Linked DNA regions of Litorilinea aerophila. The main gene of each other region encodes a partner of the protein of the gene in region 2 in a complex. Links are inferred from orthologs where the notes say so. Each region holds a gene or a part of one and is shown on either strand. Other genes may lie near its edges. The genes, in order: metK and groL.

Region 1 (9,540 bases), on a different replicon or contig from region 2:
GACGGGCCGGGTATCAGCCGGCACCGTGGTCAGGGGTTTGCGATCGGCCCCGGTCCCTGTCATGGTCCACAGCCCGCAGCGGTTCCCTGTCTCATCGCAGCCCCGGAACACAATCCGATCCCCTGCAGGCGACCAATCGGGCGACTCGCCGAAGCCCATGGAGGTAGCCTCGGCGTCCACATCGGCCCACATCACGTAGATCCGCCAGCGGCGATCTCCCTCCCGATTGCTGGCAAAGGCCAGGCGGTTGCCCTCCCGATTCCAGCTTGGCAGGCTGTCCTCGGCGAATTTGGTGAAGCGGAGACTCAGGCCCGTGGCCGGGTCATAGCCGGTGAGGCCCCGCATGTCGTCTCGCAGGTTGCGGTAGACCAGGCGCTGGCCGTCGGGGCGGAGGGCCGGCTGCTGGCCGTCGCTGACCAGGATAGTGGGTGGACCGTCGCTGCCAAGGGGCTGTAGATAGATGTGAGTCTGCCCGGTCACTGCATCCACCGCGGAATAGAGCAGGCGACCGGACAGGCTTCCCCCTGCCGGCGCAGCCGACGTGGATCCCGTCACCGGTGCGTCGGTGGCAATGGCGGCGGGGGAAGTCTCTGCAGCCTGGGTGGCCTGGCCGGGGGCGGCCGTACCTTCGCCAGGATCCACGGTGGCGGCGGTGGGGGGATTTTCGCACAGGGCCTGGAGTTCGTCCCGACGGGCGATGCTGCCCGGCCGCACCTCCAGCCCAATGGCCGCGGTGTATTCCTCCGCCGCCAGACACCAGGCGCCGTCGTCAGCCAGGCTCTCGCCGTAGGCATAGCGGGCCGTCACCAGTCGCTCCGCCACATCTCGATAGCTGGGATCCCGCTGGTAGAGCTCTTCTAACATCTGGACCGTGCGGCCCCAGTCCACGCCGTAGTAACTGAGCATATCCAGGTATTGGGCGGCCTGGGTGCGGGCAGCGCGGAGTTCGGACGCGGTCGGGCGCAGGGCCAGGGCCTTGTCCACCAGGGCCAGGGCTTCCTCCAGAAGGCCAGCCTGATCCTTCTCTGCGGCCAGGTTCACGTAGGCGTTGAAGAGCATCTCCTGGACCCGCTCGGGCTGGAAGGCCGGGTCCTCCGCCTGGAGACGCAGCAGGATGTCAATGGCATCCTGCCAGCGGCCATGGGTATACGCATCCTGGGCAGCCGTCCAGGCCGCCTCTTGGGGAGGCTGGTCCGGGCTGGCGGGGGCAGCGGTGCCATTGGTGGACGTCACGGGGGCCGTGCCGGCCAGGGTGCTGCCGGCTTCCCCCTGGCCGCCGCCGGCCATCTGCAACAGGCTTTCGATGCCGGCCACCGCGGCGGCGTTGCCCGGATCCAGCATCAATACCCGCTGGTACTCGGCCAGGGCGGCTTCCAGGTTGCCTTCCGTGCGGTAATCGGTCGCCCGCTGCAGGGCGATCCCCACCTGCTGGCGCCGCTGAATTTCGATCTGTCGCTGGCCGGCCTGGATGCCCAGCACCACGGCCAGGACGATGACCGCCGCGGCCAACACGGTGACGGGGCCGATTACCCACAGTAACCACGACGGAAAAATGGTATTGGGACGTCGTTGTGTCATGACGGATCACTCATCTCGTAGGAGATCCAGCGCTGCCCCTGTTGGTCCTCCACCTGGAGCTGCCACTGCTGAACCTGGGGCAGGATGGCTCCGTCCACCGGGAGCACGCCCTGGAAAGGCGCTTCCGGGCTGGCTACCACAGCCCGTCGGGCCACCGGCACGCCATCGGCCAACAGGTTGATGACCCCGTTCAGCGGCCGGGTGGGATAGAGGCCGACCTGGAAGGCGTCCGCGGTGCGGGCCAGGTGCAAGGCCAGGTTGGCATTGGCGGTGGTCAGGTCACCCAGGTCGACCACGGGATACCATTGTTCTTGCCAGGAGATAGAGGCGCCCCCGGCCAGCCGCGCCTGTTCAAAAAAGCTGGGTGCCAGCCCGCCGTGCAGCTCCACATAGGCCGAGTCGTCGTCGGTGAACAGGTCGCTGCCCAGGGCGTTCTCCCAGCCCAGGCCGAATACCTTGCTGCCCCGCATGATCTCAGGCGGATAGATTCGTACGGCGCCGGCATCGTACCAGGGATCATAGACCGCGGTGAAGGGTCCGTGGGCGGCAGGATATTCGAAAAAGCCCAGGTACTCCCGCCAGTTACCCAGTCGGCTCAGGTCCCGCCCCTTGTAGTGGGGCCAGGTGAAGAGCAGGGTAGGGCCGGTCAGATCCGGGTTGGCGGTGCTGTGTACGGTCATGAGCTGCCCTGGCAACACGAAGTGCAGGTCCGGGCTGGGCCGATTGCCGGTGCCGGGCGCCAACATGGCCGTCTGCCAGTAGTCGAACTGCAATTCATCCGGGCTCAGGTTCGTAATCGTCGGTGCAACCTCCAGGCTGGCGGACCCGGCGCGCAGGGTCACGGTGATGCTGGCATGGAGCAGGCGGCCATCCCGCGGGGTGGCCACTGTCACCGATGCCACGGTATCGCTTTCTTGTAACGCCCGGTAATCCCAGGGAGTTCCCCAATCGTAGCCATGCTCGATCACGGGCAGGTTCCACTCCAGGCCGCCCAGGGCAAGCCAGCCGAGCTGCTGGGGCGGCCCCCAGGGCGATGGCTTGACCACGTTGTTCTGGTAGAACATGCGATTGCCGCTGGGCTTGTGGAGCACCTGCCAGATGCGGCCGCCCAACTCCGGCAGGATCAAGACCTGCAGGTAGCGGTTCTCCAGGATGAGCAACTGGTAGGTCTGGGGGCTGGGCTGGGGCGCCTGCTGCCAGAAGCGATCCCGGTCAAAGCGCCGGTAGGGCCAGCGGTAGGCCGGATCCACGGCCTGGCTCTGGTACTCGGCGAAGGGGTAGGTGGGCAGGGTGACCGAGCTGGCATAGAAGATGACGGTATCCTGGGCTGTGGGATCGGGCCGGCTGCCCGGCTGGCCAGACTGGCTCGACGATGAATCCGGCGGCTCGACGGTGAGGAGGCGACGACCTTCGCCGACTGCGCCGGCCGTGGTGCGGGCCTGGCCGATGAGCACGTAGGAGCCGGGCTCACCGGCGGTCCACTCGAAGGAGAGCAGGCCTCCTGGCAACCGTTTTACGGCACGCCATCCGGTATCCGCGTCGTCGATGGCCAGGCGGTAGGCGTCCACGGGCTCCTGGCTGATGGCCCGCACCACGATGGTGACCGGATCTCCGGGATAGATGGGGGTGGCGGCGCGAACTTCCACCGTGACGATGGGGGCCGAGGAATCGTGCTGGGGAAGGGGCCGCCGGGCATCCTCCCGGGCGATTGTCTCGGCCTGGTTCAAGACAGCAGGCGCCGACAGGCCTGGGGCACAGCCCAGCAGACTCCACGCCAGGGTCAGGAGTGTCGCCCACAGCAACAGGGGCCGGATACGCCAGGCCCGGAAAACGGATCCACAGGTAGCATCTATTCGCATGGTGTGCATTATACAACCAGGCTCAGGGCTGCTCCCAAAAGCAACCGGGCCCCTCCGCGGCTCCCCCCAGGGAGGCCAACGGAGCGGGCCCGGTGTCAGGGCGTCCACAGCGGGGCCTACCGGCCTCGCCCTTTCACGTCCATGCCGGGTCAAGGCCGGGCATGGCTCAAGCGTGGGCCATCTCCTCCAGGCCAGCGGCCCGGCGCAACGCGTCGGCCCGGCTGGTGTCCTCCCAGGGCAGCTCAATGTCATCCCGGCCGAAGTGGCCGTAGGCCGCGGTCTGGCGGTAGATGGGTCGGCGCAGGCCCAGGTCCCGGATGATGGCACCGGGCCGCAGGTCGAAGTGCTCTTCGATGAGCCGGACGATCTGCTCGTCGCTGATCTGGGCCGTGCCGAAGGTTTCCACGTTGATGCTCAGGGGCCGGGCCACGCCGATGGCGTAGGCCAGCTGGATCTCGCAGCGGCGGGCCAGCCCGGCTGCGACGATGTTCTTGGCCACCCAGCGGGCCGCATAGGCTGCGCTGCGGTCCACCTTGGTGCAGTCCTTGCCGCTGAAGGCGCCGCCGCCGTGGCGGCCCATGCCGCCGTAGGTGTCCACGATGATCTTGCGGCCAGTGAGGCCGGCGTCGCCCATGGGGCCGCCCACCACGAAACGGCCCGTGGGGTTGGTGAAGATGCGCAGGTCCTTGTCCACCAGCTCCTGGGGCAGCACCGGGTCGATGACGTGCTCGATGAGGGCCTGGCGGATCTCCGACTGGGTCACGTCGGGGTCGTGCTGGGTGCTGATGAGCACGGTGTGGATGCGCTTGGGTTTGCCGAAGGCATATTCCACCGTGACCTGGGTCTTGCCATCGGGGCGCAGCCAGGGCAGAATCCCCTCCTTGCGCACCTGGCTCAGGCGGCGGGCCAGCTTATGGGCCAGGTAGATGGGCATGGGCATGAGGGTGGGGGTCTCGTCGCAGGCGAAGCCAAACATCATCCCCTGGTCGCCGGCGCCGATGGTCTCCAACTCATCCTCCTCCATCTGGCCTTCCTTGGCCTCCAGCGCCTTGTCCACCCCCATGGCAATGTCCGGGCTCTGGGCGGCGATGGCCACCTGAACACCGCAGGTGTTGCCGTCGAACCCTTTCTTGCTGCAGTCAAAGCCGATGTCCCGGATCACCTGCCGCACCAATTGATCGTAGTTCAGCTCAGCGGTGGTGGTGATCTCCCCCAGCAACATGACGAAGCCGGTCTTGATGGCTGTTTCACAGGCGACCCGGCCGTAGGGATCCTGGGCGTAGACGGCATCCAACACCGCGTCGCTGATCTGGTCGCACATTTTGTCTGGATGGCCTTCGGTCACCGATTCGCTGGTAAAGAGCAACTTCGGCGCCGTCATAAAGGTGGTCATAGGGTCATCTCCTTTGTACTCATCCGTTTCGTTCGCATGGTTTCATTCCCACCGCTCGCACCGGCTTTTGCCGCCACGGGCAAGCGGGAGCTCAATGGCCGGTGCCCAGGGCCCATTCGTTCAGGTAAGCCTCCTGCTCGGGCGTCAACGTGTCGATTTCCACGCCCATGGCCTTGAGCTTGAGGGCCGCGATCTCCTGGTCGATGGCCTCGGGGACGTTGTAGACGTTTTTACCCAGCTCGTGGGCGTGTTTCAGGAGGTACTCGGCGGCCAGGGCCTGGTTGGCGAAGCTCATGTCCATCACCGCGCTGGGGTGCCCCTCTGCAGCCGCCAGGTTGACCAGGCGACCCTCGCCGGCCACGTAGAGGCGCCGGCCGTCGGCCAGGGTGTACTCGTCCAGGAAATCCCGCACCCGGGTCACCTGGGTGCTCATGGCCCGGAGGGCTTTCAGGTTGATTTCCACGTCAAAGTGGCCGCTGTTGGCCAGGATGGCGCCGTCTCGCATGACCTCGAAGTGATGCTTGTCCAGCACGTGGATGTCGCCGGTGGCGCTGCAGAAGATGTGGCCAATGCGGGCCGCCTCCAGCATGGGCATCACCCGAAAGCCGTCCATCACCGCTTCCAGCGCCCGCAGGGGGTTGACCTCGGTGACGATGACGTTGGCGCCCATGCCCCGGGCCCGCATGGCAATGCCCTTGCTGCACCAGCCGTAGCCTCCCACCACAAAGTTCTTGCCGGCCAGGAGGATGTTGGTGGCCCGGATGATGCCGTCGATGGTGCTCTGGCCGGTCCCGTAGCGGTTGTCGAAGAAGTGCTTGGTCATGGCGTCGTTGACCGCGATGACCGGGAAGGCCAGCTTACCCTGGGCGGCCATGGCCCGCAGACGAATCACACCGGTGGTGGTCTCTTCCGTGCCGCCCACCACGTTGGGCAGCAGCTCCTGGCGCTGGGTGTGGAGCATGGCCACCAGATCCATGCCGTCGTCCATGGTGATGTGGGGCTCGATGTCCAGGACGGCGTTCAGGTGCTGGTTGTACTCCTCCACCGACTCGCCCTTGATGGCGAAGACGGGCATCTCGTAGTAGGCCACCAGGGCCGCGGCGATGTCGTCCTGGGTGCTCAGGGGGTTGCTGGCACAAAGGGCCACCTCCGCGCCGCCGGCGATGAGCACCCGCATCAGGTTGGCCGTCTCTGAGGTGACGTGCATGGCCGCGGCGATGCGCTTGCCCTTGAAGGGCTGCTCCTGGCGGAAGCGCTCTTCGATCAGGTCCAGCACCGGCATCTCCTTGGCGGCCCAAGCCATGCGGAACCGTCCCCGCTCGGCCAGGTTGATGTCGGCGATGTCGTAGTTGCGGTCTTTGGTCATGGTCGTCATGCAATCATTCTCCTTATAGTTTGGTGTTCACGTAGTTTGGTGTTCACGTGATTTCGTGTTCAGGTTGTGTCCGATGCCTTCCACAAACGGGCAGTGGACCGTGAAGCCCAGGCGGGTGTACAGGCGGCGGGCCCCTTGGTTGCGCTGATCCACGTTGAGGACGATGTGAGCCACGTCCAGGCTGCGGAGCTCCGCCACCACAGCCTGGACCACGGCCGCCCCGTATCCCCGGCCCCGACAGTCCGGCCGGGTGTAGACATTGCCGATGGCCGCCACGCCCTGGCGCCAATCCACGATATGGGTGCCGCCGGCGGCCAGCAGCCGGCCCTGGTCATCCTGGATGCCGTAAAAGACGCCGTTCTCTACCTGGTAGGGGTCGAAGGCATCGGGCGCAAAGTCACCGCCATGGGCATACAGCGCCCGCAGCCGTGCCCCGTCCGCGGGCGTCAGCCGGATGGGTACGACGTCCGGGGCCGTTCCAGCCGAGGCCGGCGCCACCGGTACAGTCTGGCGTAAATACCCCGGCAGAAATTCCGGGTGCCCTCTGGGCGCACTCCCTCTGGTGGAAACGCTCGGCGAATTTCTGTCGGGATTTACCAGGGCCATGCGCAGCATGGGGCGCACATCTCCGCCGAAGTCGTAGCGAGCCTGGAGGGCCGGCAGATGTTCCAGCCGGGCGCTCATGTAGATGGTCTCCGGCAGCGGGGCCTGATCCAGGGCCGCCTCCACCCCGTCGACGGTTCCAACGGTCAGCAGCACCGGGGGCGTCAAGCCGCTGAAAAGGAGGATCAGCCCTGGCCCTGCCGGCGAGTCGGCCAGGTACCAGCGACAGTAGGGCGCAAACTGGGGCTGCAGATCGGCCAGGCCGTAAGCCGCCCAGAGGGGATCGGCCATCAACACAGCCCGAATCGCGGCCAGCTCGGGCGTAGCCGCCTCCGTCGAGAAGCTCACGGCGTAGCGGCCTGGCGCTGCTTCAGCCGGGCCAGGGCCGGCTCCGGGCCGAAGTATTCCTCGTACCGGGCGATGAACTCGTCGATGGTGAAACGATGGGTAGTGGTGCCCATATGTTCCAGTGCGTAGGCGGCACAGAGTGCCCCCACCCGCCCGCAGACCTCCCAGGGCAGGCCGGCCAGGCGGGCGGCGAAGAAACCTCCCCGGTACGCGTCGCCAGCGCCGGTGGGGTCATCCACCCGACTCACCTGGGCCACGGGGATCTCGTAGGCCCGGCCGTCGGTGTAGATCACGCTGCCCCGTTTCCCCAGGGTCAGGACCAGGGTGTCCACCTGGCCTTGAATCTGCTCCAGGGACCAGCCGGTCTTGTTCTGGATCATGGCCAGCTCATACTCGTTGCACAACAGGTACGAGGCACCGGGGATGCTCTGCTCCAGCTCTTCCCCGCTCAGGCGGGCGATCTGCTGGCTGGGGTCGTAGGCATAGGGGATGCCATGGGCCTTGCACTCCCGCGCGTAGTTGAGCATGGCGGTGGGATCATTGGGGCTGATGAGGACCAGGTTGGCGTCGGTGAGCTTGCGGTCTGCCAGGCCGTAGTGGCGGGCATGGCCCATGGCGCCGGTGTAGAAGTTGGCGATCTGGTTCTGGTCCAGGTCGGTGCTGACGAAGAAGGTCGCGGTCAGCTCGTCTGGGATCTCGATGATCTGGTCGGTACGCAGACCCTGCTCCTCCAGCCAGCGGCGGTAGTCGCCAAAGTCATGGCCCACGGTGGCCAGGATCACGGGATCCGCGCCCAGCAGTTTCATGGTGTAGGCGATGTTGGCGGCCACGCCTCCCCGTTCCCGGCGCATGGAATCAGCCAGGAAGCTGACGCTCAGATTCTCGATCTGGTCGGGCAGGATATGATCCCGAAAGCGCCCCGGGAAGCGCATCAAATAATCGTAAGCAACGGAACCGGTGATTACACAGGTCATCCAGGTCATTCCTTTCAACCACAGTTTGGCGCAAATGCCACGGCAGACATTCGGTGCCCCGACCTCGGGCGAAGGCCATCGGCGAATTGCTGCCGGGATTTACTACGTCTCGTCGGCGCTCAGCCACTGCACCAGGCCGGGCGGTGTCTCATGCTCGGCCAGCCGATCCAGAAGGGTGATCGGCGTGTCGGCCACCACGAAGAGCTGCCGATACAGGGGGGCGATGAACCCTTCGGCGACCGCGTGGTCGATCAGGGTCAACAGGGGGTCGAAGTAGCCGGCCACATTCAGGATGCCGATGGGCTTGCGGTGGATGCCCAGTTGGCCCCAGGTGATGCTCTCGAAGAGCTCCTCCAGGGTGCCGAAGCCGCCGGGCAGGGCGATGAAGGCGTCGGCCAGGGACGCCATGGTGGCCTTGCGCTCGTGCATGGTGTCCACCACGATCCACTCCCCGACCGGCTCGCCGCTGGTCTCCCTGGCTGTGAGGGGGTGGGGGATGACGCCGATGACTTCGCCCTGATGCTGTAAGCAGGCCCGAGCCAGTTCGCCCATCAGGCCGACGCTGCCGCCGCCGTAGATCAGGCGGATGCGCCGGGCGCTGAGCTCGCGGCCCAGTTGGGCCGCAGCCTCCCGATAGACCGGGCGGGTGCCGGCGCTGGCGCCACAAAAGACGCAAACACTGGTCAGGTGATTCATGGTCGCTCGAGTTATCTACCGTTGCCGTCGCCGGGCTGCAATACGCGCTTCCGCAGCTTCCTTGGCCTTGCGCAGGCTTTGGGTAAAGGGAGGATAGCAGACCCCTTCTTCGGTGACGATGCCGGTGATGTAGCGATGGGGGGTGACGTCGAAAGCCGGGTTGTAGACCGGCACATTTTCCGGTGCAATGACCGTCTCGCCGATATGGGTCACCTCTTCTGGCCCCCGCTCCTCGATGGGGATGTGATCCCCGTCGGGCAGGTTCAGGTCGATGGTACTGGTGGGCACCACCGCGTAGACGGGGATGCCGTTCTCTTTGGCCACCACGCTCAGCTTGTAGGTCCCGATCTTGTTGGCCACGTCGCCGTTGGCGGCCACCCGATCGGCGCCGAAGATGACCACATCCACCTGGCCGGTACGCATGAGGTGGCCGGCGGCGTTGTCGGCGATGAGATGCATGGGCACTTCGGCCCGCATCAGCTCCCAGGCGGTCAGGCGGGCGCCCTGCAGCCGGGGGCGGGTCTCGTCCACCCAGACGTGGATCCGCTTGCCCTGCTCCTGACAGGCATAGATGACGCCCAGAGCGGTGCCGAAGTCCACCGCGGCCAGGGCGCCGGTGTTGCAGTGGTGGAGCACGTTGGCCCCGTCCGGGATGAGTTCGGCTCCGTGGAAGCCCATGCGGCGGTTGATCTCCACATCTTCATCGGCGACGGC
Region 2 (9,537 bases):
CGCGCAAGCCAAAGGATATTGGCTCATGATAGATTATATCAGGCTCACAGGAGAGCGTCAAGGAAGGATTTTGGGCCCCGGGTGGGGCCGATGTGGGGCGTCCAGGGGCGGATGACGAAACGTTCAGGGACTGGGGAGGGCGAAGGGGAGGATTACCGGGTGGCCAGCCAGCGCTCAGGGAGCCTGGCCGGCCACCCCCAGCTCCTGGGCTATGCCCTGCATGGCTGTGAGCACCCGTTGGACGTGTTCGTCAAAGGGGACGCCCAGCTCTTCGATGTAGCGCAGGTTCTCCTCCCGGTCGATGGCCGCAGTGAAGGCCTTGTCCTTCCACTTCTTCTTGACCGACTTGAGCTTGACCTCCCGCAGATCCCGGCTGGGGCGCACGTAGGCACAGGCCAGGATCAGGCCCGTCAGTTCATCGCAAGCCAGCAGCGCCTTGTCCAGCAGGGAAGTGCGGGGCACGCCCAGGAAGGTGGCGTGGGCCTCCACCGCATGGATCAGCTCCTCGGGATAGTCTCGCTCCCGGAAGAGGCGCAGCGCGGTGCGCGGGTGGCCGTTGACCGTATCTTCCATGTCGGGAAAGCGCTCGTAGTCCAGGTCGTGGAGCAGGCCGGTGATACCCCACAGCTCTTCGTCCTCGCCGAAGTGGCGGGCGTAGGCCCGCAGCGCAGCCTCCACGGCCAGCATGTGGCGGCGCAGGTTTTCAGATTGCACCCATTCACAGAGCAGCGCGTAGGCTTCGTCTCGGGTGGGCAATGGCATGCGTCGATCCTTTCTGCTACAGCTTGTGTCAATCGCACGGCAGAAATGCGGCAGCAGTCCTCTGGTGGGGAGCCTGAGCGAATTTCTGGCGGGATTGAGCACGAAAAATTGAGTGCAAAAAAAGGGGTGTTGAGCTGAAGCCCAACACCCCCCATTGTACACCGTGTCACCCGGTTGAGCAACGGAATTACATCATGCCGCCCATGTCGCCGCCGGCCGGGGCCGCCTTCTCGGGCTCGGGAATGTCGGTCACCAGAGCCGAGGTGGTCAGGATCATGGCGGCGATGGAGCAGGCGTTCTCCACCGCGCTGCGGGTGACCTTGGCCGGGTCGATGATGCCGGCTTCCAGCATGTCCACGTAGTCGTTGGCGATGACGTCGTAACCGACGTTCAGCTTGCCCTCTTTGTGCAGGGCCCGCACCCGCTCGATGACCACGGGGCCGTCCAGGCCAGCATTCTGGGCGATCATGCGCATGGGCTCTTCCAGGGCCCGGCGCAGGATCTTCACACCGGTGGCGGCGTCACCGTCCAGCTCCACCTTGTCCAGGGCAGGGATGGCGTTGATCAGGGCCACGCCACCGCCGGGGACGATACCCTCTTCCACCGCAGCCCGGGTGGCGCTCAGGGCGTCCTCGACCCGGTGCTTCTTCTCCTTCAGCTCGGTCTCGGTGGCGGCACCAACCCGGATGATGGCCACACCACCGGCCAGCTTGGCCAGGCGCTCCTGCAGCTTCTCCCGGTCGTAGTCGCTGGTGCTGGCCTCGATCTCGGCCCGGATCTCCTCGATGCGGCCCTTGATGGCCTCGCTGGAGCCAGCGCCGTCCACGATGGTGGTGGTGTCCTTGGTGCTGACCACTTTGCCGGCCCGGCCCAGATCCTCCAGGCGGACGGAGTCCAGTTTGCGGCCCAGCTCTTCGCTGATGACCTGGCCACCCGTCAGGATGGCGATGTCCCGCAGCATGGCCTTGCGGCGATCACCGAAGCCAGGGGCCTTGATGGCCAGGGCGTTGACCATACCCCGCAGCTTGTTCAGCACCAGGGTGGCCAGGGCCTCGCCGTCCACGTCCTCGGCGATGACCACGATCTCCCGCTTGCCGATCTGGACCAGCTTCTCCAGGATAGGAACGATGTCCTGGGCGCTGCTGATCTTCTTGTCGGTGATCAGGATGTAGGGATCTTCGACCACGGCTTCCATGCGCTCGGAGTTGGTGACGAAGTAGGGGCTCAGGTAGCCGCGATCCAGCTGCATCCCTTCCACATACTCGGTCTCGAACTCCAGGCCCTTGCTCTCCTCGACGGTGATGACGCCGTCCTTGCCGACCTTGTCCATGACTTCGGCGATGAGGTCACCGATGACCTTGTCGGCGGCGGAGATGCTGGCCACCTGGGCGATGCTGGCCTTGCCGGAGACGGGGGTGGCCATGTCGCGGATGGCCTGGACGATGGCATCCCGGCCAGCCTCGATGCCCCGCTTGAGCAGCATGGGGTTGGCGCCGGCGGTGACGTTCTTCAGGCCCTCGGTGACGATGGCCTGGGCCAGGACGGTGGCGGTGGTGGTGCCGTCACCGGCCACGTCGTTGGTCTTGGTGGCTGCTTCTTTGAGCAGCTGGGCGCCCATGTTCTCGAAGGGATCTTCCAGCTCGATTTCCTTGGCGACGGTGACACCGTCGTGGGTCACGGTGGGGCTACCCCATTTTTTGTCCAATGCAACATTGCGGCCCTTGGGGCCCAGGGTGGTCTTCACGGCGTTGGCCAGTGCGTCCACACCCGCTTTCAGGCTTTTACGCGCTGCATCTTCGAAAATGATCTGCTTTGCCATTTTTTATTCTCCTCGAATGGACTGCGTTCTGTGCGAAAGCTGTTGCATCGAACTTACTTGTTGCCGTTCTCGACGATGGCCAGAACGTCGCTCTCCTTCAAAATCAGGTACTCTTCTCCCTGCAGTTTGATGCTGGTGCCCGCGTACTTGGCGTAGAGCACCGTGTCATCGACCTTGACATCCAGGGGAATGCGTTCCCCGTTTTCCTTGCGGGCGCCGGGGCCGGCGGCCACAACTTTGCCCTGCTGGGGCTTTTCCTTGGCAGTCTCGGGCAGGAAGATGCCGGTAGAAGTCTGCTCCGCCTCTTCGATGGGCTTGACAACCAGGCGGTCTCCCAACGGTCTGAGATTCATGGCTTTGATCCTCCTAGTGTGAATGTGGCATGCACCAGTAACCGAATTTGATAACGTCCGTCGACTTTGTTGGCGACTAAAACGGCGGCCGTTAGCACTCGGGTGACGAGAGTGCTAACGGCCCGTATCATAGCCCATTCAATTTTTCTGTGCAAATTGGTAGGGAAGTCAGATCGCTTTTTCACGACCCGGAGGATAAGAAAAATGCTAATGTTGTGTTAGAAGTTTGTTAGCTGGCCGCTGCCGGCCCGGTTTATGCCATGCGTTGCCCTTCCAGGGATTGAATATATTCAATCATCTCCTCTTCCTCCTGGACGTAGTCGGTCAGCTCAAAGGCGGCGTAGAGCTCCCGACTCTGCTGGAAGTACTCCAGGGCCTGTTCGGGCCGGCCCAGCTCCAGGGCCACATGGCCCAGGTTGTGGAGGGTAGCCGCCATATCCGTCCAGGCACCCCGCTGTTCGGAAAGGGCCAGGTCCAGCTCATACCAGTGGAGGGCCTGCTGGTAATCCCCCTGGGCGTAGGCCACGGAGCCCAGGTTGTTGTAGCAGGTGCTGATGCCGATGAGGTCGCGGATGCGCCGGAAGATCTGGAGCGCGTTTTGGTAGGCCTGTTGCGCCTCTGCCAGCCTATCCATGCCCTCCAGGGCCAGGCCCATGCTGTTGAACGCGCTGGCGGCCTGTTGTTCGTAGCCCAGACGCAGGGCAATGCGCAGGGCTTTGCGATATTCCCGCAGGGCATGTTCGTAGTCGTCCAGGCCGTAGTAGGCGCTGCCCAGGTTCATGTACGCTGTGGCCAGGCCATACTGGTCGCCCAGCTGGGCCACACAGTCAAAGGCCGCCCGGAAATAGCGCAAGGCCTGGCGCGGGTTGTCCAGGATGCGGTTGGAGGTACCCAGGTCGGTGTACGTGTAGGCTAACTCAGTCAGCAGATCCCGGGAGTCAAAGATGGCGGCCGCGCGGGAGAGCCAGTGGACGGCCTGTTCCACCTGGCCGGTGAAGAAGAGCTGGCGGCCCAGGTTCAGTTGAATCCAGGCGTAGTCTCGCAGATCCGTCAGGGCCAGGGAGGCCAGGGCGCCGGCCGCCAGCCAGCGCTGGATGCCGGGCGGATGGCGCCAGAAGGCGTAGTGGGCCAGGGCCAGGGCATAGGCACGGGCCAGACGCAGGTCGTCTTTGACTGCCTGGACTTCCGGCGGCAGCTGGATCCCCTCCTGGTCCACCACGGGATCGGTGATGAAGTGGATGGGTTCATCCTGCCAGAGGCGCTGCATGCGGGCCGCGCACCAGTCTGCCCCTTTGTAGATGTTGCCCCATTCCACGTCCACCTCGGGCCAGCGCTCCAGGGGGAGGTACTGGTAGCGTTCGGCCAGGGCCACGTAGTAGCGGGCATGGCGCCGTTCCCAGTCCTCGCCCAACATGACCGCGTTCTGCTCCATGTAGCTGCGCACCACCGGGTGCATCACCACCCGCTGCTCGTACGGGTCCAGATCCAGCAACGCCCGTTCGGTCAGCGCGTGCAAGGTCTGTTGGAGCTCGGCCGGCGTGCCCAAATCCGCCCAGAAGAGTTCGCCCAGGGCGGCCAGGGAGGCGCCGCCCGCAGCGCTGACCAGGCGATCCAGCAGGGGGCCGGCCTGGGGCTGGATGGCGGCGAAGTTCTCCACGGCAAAGGCTGCCACCGCCTCCGTGTGCAGCACGCCCTCGGGATCGGCCATGTCCTGGAAGATGAAACCCAGCTCCTCCCAGGAAAAATCCAGCATGAGGCCCCAGATGAGCCGCAGCATGAAGGGTTGGCCGGTCGTCAGGTGCCAGAGCTCTTCCACATGGGCCAGGGCTTCTTCTCGCACCGGCTCCGGCGCACGCGCCTGGATCAGCTGGGGAAGCTCGTCCAGGATCAGGCCCTCCAGGTGGATGTGCTGGAACTGGACCAGTTCGGCGATGGCGGGGCTGAAATCTCGGTCGATGAAGAGGACTCGGGAGTGGCCGCCGGCTTCGTGCAGGTGGCCGATGATGTCCACCAGGGTGTTCAGCTCCTCCGGCAGGGCGCCGGACAGCTCGTCCAGGATCAGAAGGCGTCGCCGCCGGTAGAGCTGCTCCAGGATGCTGATGCCCCACCGCTCTTCGCTGATGCGGGTGAGGGTCGTGCCGAAGACGGTGTCCATGGTGCGGACGATGTCGTAGAGCCGGAAGCGGTGTGCCCCGGCTGCCCCCACCCGAACGATGCCGTCGGAGAAAACCCGGGCAAAGCTCCAGGCGGCTGCGGTGGCCAGGGTGCTCTTGCCCATGCCCCGTTCACCGCTGATGGCAATGGCCGGCAGGTCGTCCCCCCCGATCATCCATTCATGGAGCTGACGCAGCTGGGCCCGCCGCCCGCTGAAGCCGGTCAGGCGATAGAGGCCCAGATTGTGGTAGCTTTTGGAGGTGTCGTTCAAACTGTCGGCCATAGTACCATGGACTTTTGCCACAACTCCCTTATTCGGTCAAATCATCGGTCAAATCAACAGGCAAGGATAGTCGCTGGTGGCGGCAATTTCATAGAAAAGGGCTTCGGACAGGGCCTGGCCGCCGCTGACCCGTCCCAGATGGCGGTTCTCCTGGGAAGTGTCGATCAGGATCAGGTCCGGGCGGATGCGTCGGGCCAGGGTGTTGATGTTGGCCTGGGTGACCACCTCCACGTGGTCCACCTGGCCGATCACACCCTCCTCCACCGCCTTGGGCCTCGGCGTGGGATCGCTGACGATGACCTCGATGTCGGCGTTTTTTTGGAGCTGGCGCAGGGCCTCCGTTCCTTTGGTGCCCGCGCCGATGAGCCATATCCGCATGGGTGTTCTCCAGATGATGAACAGACAGCCCAGTACACGACGACATAAACGGGCCAGCGATTCTGGGATACATGATGCGTAGGACGTGGTACGCGACATCCCCGTCGATGGCTGGCACGTTGATTGATGTGTCACGCACCATGTCCCACAGGCCATTGGATTCCTGGGCAAATCTTTGCCTCACGGGGTTAGATCCACCCCACCACGCTGAGCCCGTAGAAAAAGGCGATGACCACCAGGGCCGAGGGCAGGCCCACGGCCAGGCCGGCCCGGATCATGTCCTTGCGCTCCACGGCCCCGGTGACGGCCACCAGGGTCATGCGGGCCGAGGCGCTGGGCAGCATGTAGGCCAGCGCCAGGGAGATGATGGTCGGCAACAGGAGGCGAGGCGGCGAGATGCCGCTGGCCTGGGCCAGGGTGATCAACACCGGGGCCAAAATGGCGCCCAGGGTAACGTTGTTCATAAACTGGGTCAGGCTGAAGCCCAGCATGACCAGGATCACCAGGATGACGCCATAGGGCAAGCCTTCCAGGGCCGGGGCCAGTTGGGCTGCAAACCAGGCGCTGGCCCCGGTCTTGTCCAGGGCATCCCCCAGGGTGAGCCCGGCCCCGATGACGAAGAAGACGCCCCAGTTGACCCCCTTCAGGTCGTTCCAGTCGATCACCTCGTCGATGGAGAGGAGGGCCACCGCGCCAATGGCCACCACCGCGCTGCTGAGCAGGGTGCGGGGCAGATGGAGCATGGATTCCAGGGACGACCCGCTGACCCACAACACCACCGACACGAAGAGGATGGCCAGGATCTCCCGCTCCGGCCCCTTGAGGCTCCCCAGCCGGGTCAGCTCCTTGGCCGCTGGTTCGGTGTCGATGCGCACAGAGGGTGCGGGCAGGGTTCGCAGGAGGATTGCCCAGCTTAGGGGGATGAGGGTGACACTAATCGGGAGACCAAATTGCATCCAGTCCAAAAAGCCAAAATCCATGACTTCATCCAACAGCCCAACGGCGATGGCATTCTCCCCGCTGCCCATGATGGTGGCGATGGCGCCGATGCTGGAGCTGTAGGCGATGCCCAGGATCAGTAGGGTCAGCACCCGCCGGGCTTCCTCCTGGCGCGGCACCCGCTGGGCAATGGTGATGGCCACCGGAATCAGCACGGCCGCGGTGGCTGTGTTGAGGACCCACATGCTGAGCGCGCCGGTGATCAGCATCAACTCCAGCAGCAGCAGCCGGAAATTGCCCTTGCTGGCCACAATGGCGTAGAGGGCCAGGCGGCGGGTCAGCCCATGCTTACGCAGGGCCTCCGCCAGGAAGAGGCTGCCCAGGATGAGGAAGACCACCGGCTGACCGAAGGGCGCAAAAGCGCCAGGAGCCTGATCAATGCCCAGGGCGATCTGGCAGATGGGCACCATAAGCGCCGCAATGGGCAGGGGGGCGGGCTCCAGGGCCAGGATGCTGCCCGTAAAGATGAAGAGGGCTAGCCCCCGGTGCCCTTCCGGCGACAGCCCTTCGGGCGTGGGAAAGAGCAGCACCGCCGTGGTCAGGCCCAACACCAGCAGGAAGCGGCGCAGGTCGAAGACCTTGCGCACGCCGGCCTGGAGGGGCTCCTGGAGGACCTGTAGCGGCGTCACCCGACGCTGGAGGCGCCGTTTGCTGGTCATGGTCCGCTCAGCCGTGTCACCCCGGCGACCTCCCCCGTCTGAGGCAGCGGCAGGGGAGGATTCTGGGGCGGGGCCGGGCGGACCCTCCTGGCGAATTTGCCGGTGGGAAGGAGGCGGCCTCAGGGTGGCTGTGGGCGGCAGCGACGATTTCAGGCGCGAACGTTTCAGGGTCATGGATGTCCGGAAAAAGGCTATCGCCGACGGTTTAACGGTTGACGGGTTCGAGGGCAGGCTGGCTTAACGGGCGTTGCACAAAGAGAGGCCTTCCAGGGCCGGGCCGCTCTCCGGGTCGATCTCCAGCGCCTTGCGGAGCCAGGTCACCGCCTTGTCGCATTCGGGGGGATCTTTGTAGATGTAGGCCAGGCCCAGGGTGTAGAGCTGTTCAATGCGGGCGCTGTCTCCTACCAGGTTCAGCCCTTTTTCCAGGGCGGGCACCGCATCCTCGTAGTTGCGCCGGGCGTAGAGGGCCATCCCCAGGTGGACGTGGGCAGGCCCGTAGTTGGGATCCATCTCCACGGCCTTGCGCAGCTCCCGAATGGCAGTCAGGTGATCGCCCATATTGTAAAGCCCGTCCCCCAGGGCGTCCAGGGTGATGGCCGACTCGTAGACGGCCACGGCCTGGCGGTAGCTTTCGATGGCCTTTTCGTAGTCCAGCAGGCCGATGCGATATTGGCGTCCTTTGGCGATGTACAGGTCAAAGCGGTTGGGTGCTGCGGCAATGGCCGCGTCGTAGGCCTGGATGGCCGCCTCGTAATCGCCCCGCATCTCGTACAGGTAGGCCATGTTGCGCAGCGCAGTAACGTTTTGGGGGTCCACCTCCAGGGCCTCGTTGAGGTATTCCTCCGCCACATCCCAGTTGCCCACATCGGTGTAAATTTCGCCCAACACGGCCAGGGTGGTGGCGTTTTGGGGGTCGATCTCCAGGGAGTCCAGCGCATAGTTGAGCGCGCTTTCATAGTCGCCGGTCCAGTCCAGAGCCCGGGCCAGGGTGGTGAGCACGTCTGGGTCGTCTGGCGCCAACTCCGCTGCCCGCTGGGCCAGGCGGAGGGAGGTGGGCACGTCCTGCAGGATCAAGTAGAGGCGAGATTGAGCCGCCAGGGGCGCGGGGTTCTCCGGCTCCAGCCGGGCGACCTCCTGGTAGGCCTCAATGGCAGCATGAATGTTGCCTGCCTGATAGGCCGCTTCTGCATCGGCCAGAAAAGCCAGGGCGCTGCGGGTCGGGATGGCCGTGGGCCGTATGGGCTGGGGAACCAGCCAGGTAGGCCTCTGTTCGTAGAGGATGATGCCCACGATGCCCAGCAGGATCAGGGGCCAAAAGCGGCCGATGATACCCCGACGGCGTCGCCGTGGGCGGTAGCTTCGATCGAGATACATGGCCCGATTATAACATTCTTGCCCGCTCTCGTCACGAAATTTGCCCAATCGGGCCAGATTATGGTATAAACCAAGGGCAATCAGCGCAATTCACGGGCCCCCGTAGCTCAGTGGATAGAGCACTGGCCTCCGGAGCCAGGTGCACAGGTTCGAGTCCTGTCGGGGGCGCTATCTTTTTTGGAGAGTTCTCCGCTCCGGTCTGCCCGAGGTTATGTCTGTAATCTGCAGGAACATCTGAGCAGATACCCCTGGATGGGGAAGATACCTTTGGGCGGGCTGTTATCCCACTGCATGGCCACTTTGCTCGTTGTTGATGACAACCGATATTTCCTCCACGCCTTGAACCGGCTGCTGACTACGGCCGGGCATACGGTGTTGGAGGCTTCCGATGTGGCGACCGCCCTGGAGATCCTGACGGCGGAACCGGATGGGGCAGGGGTGGAGGTCCTCATCACCGACATTTTGATGCCCCAGCGGGATGGCATTCAGTTGATCCGGGAGCTGAAGCGCTCCAACCGGCGCATCAAGATTATCGCCATCACCGGCGGCGGCTATGACAACGAGCTGGCCGAAGACGTTCTGGCTGCAGCCCAGATCTTGGGCGTCGATCTGGCCCTTCAAAAGCCCTTCGACCCTCAACTCCTGCTGGATACCCTGGAACGCCTCACCGATTCGCCCTCCTCGGCCGATCCCTCTTGAAACGGTCTTTTTTCTTTCTTTTCAGCCCCAGATGACACAGATTCAGCCCTTCACGAT

What was found.
Region 1: the proteins of groL (region 2) and metK are in contact, whole or in part, in a cryo-EM structure (PDB 8P4O), measured with the Escherichia coli proteins. The link is inferred for Litorilinea aerophila from one-to-one orthologs.

What each region holds. Positions count from the first base shown.
Region 1 is NZ_VIGC02000019.1:89,066-98,605, reverse strand. The notes cover bases 2,718-5,593. They hold metK (methionine adenosyltransferase), read right to left. Parts: upstream 4,831-5,593; coding sequence 3,604-4,830; downstream 2,718-3,603. Other genes in these bases: ahcY (adenosylhomocysteinase), read right to left, coding at 4,922-5,593; FKZ61_RS14975 (DUF5107 domain-containing protein), read right to left, coding at 2,718-3,437. Outside these bases: FKZ61_RS14980 (PD40 domain-containing protein), read right to left, coding at 1-1,578; more of FKZ61_RS14975, read right to left, coding at 1,575-2,717; more of ahcY, read right to left, coding at 5,594-6,205; FKZ61_RS24320 (GNAT family N-acetyltransferase), read right to left, coding at 6,233-7,156; FKZ61_RS14955 (carbohydrate kinase family protein), read right to left, coding at 7,153-8,130; FKZ61_RS14950 (LOG family protein), read right to left, coding at 8,233-8,826; mtnA (S-methyl-5-thioribose-1-phosphate isomerase), read right to left, coding at 8,842-9,540. UniProt on the Escherichia coli protein: Catalyzes the formation of S-adenosylmethionine (AdoMet) from methionine and ATP.
Region 2 is NZ_VIGC02000014.1:129,647-139,183, forward strand. Bases 266-3,138 are described here. They hold groL (chaperonin GroEL), read right to left. Parts: upstream 2,582-3,138; coding sequence 950-2,581; downstream 266-949. Other genes in these bases: FKZ61_RS12640 (HD domain-containing protein), read right to left, coding at 266-762; groES (co-chaperone GroES), read right to left, coding at 2,635-2,934. In the rest of the region: more of FKZ61_RS12640, read right to left, coding at 175-265; FKZ61_RS12655 (tetratricopeptide repeat protein), read right to left, coding at 3,188-5,371; FKZ61_RS12660 (hypothetical protein), read right to left, coding at 5,420-5,749; FKZ61_RS12665 (SLC13 family permease), read right to left, coding at 5,938-7,407; FKZ61_RS12670 (tetratricopeptide repeat protein), read right to left, coding at 7,645-8,781; FKZ61_RS12680 (response regulator), read left to right, coding at 9,082-9,480.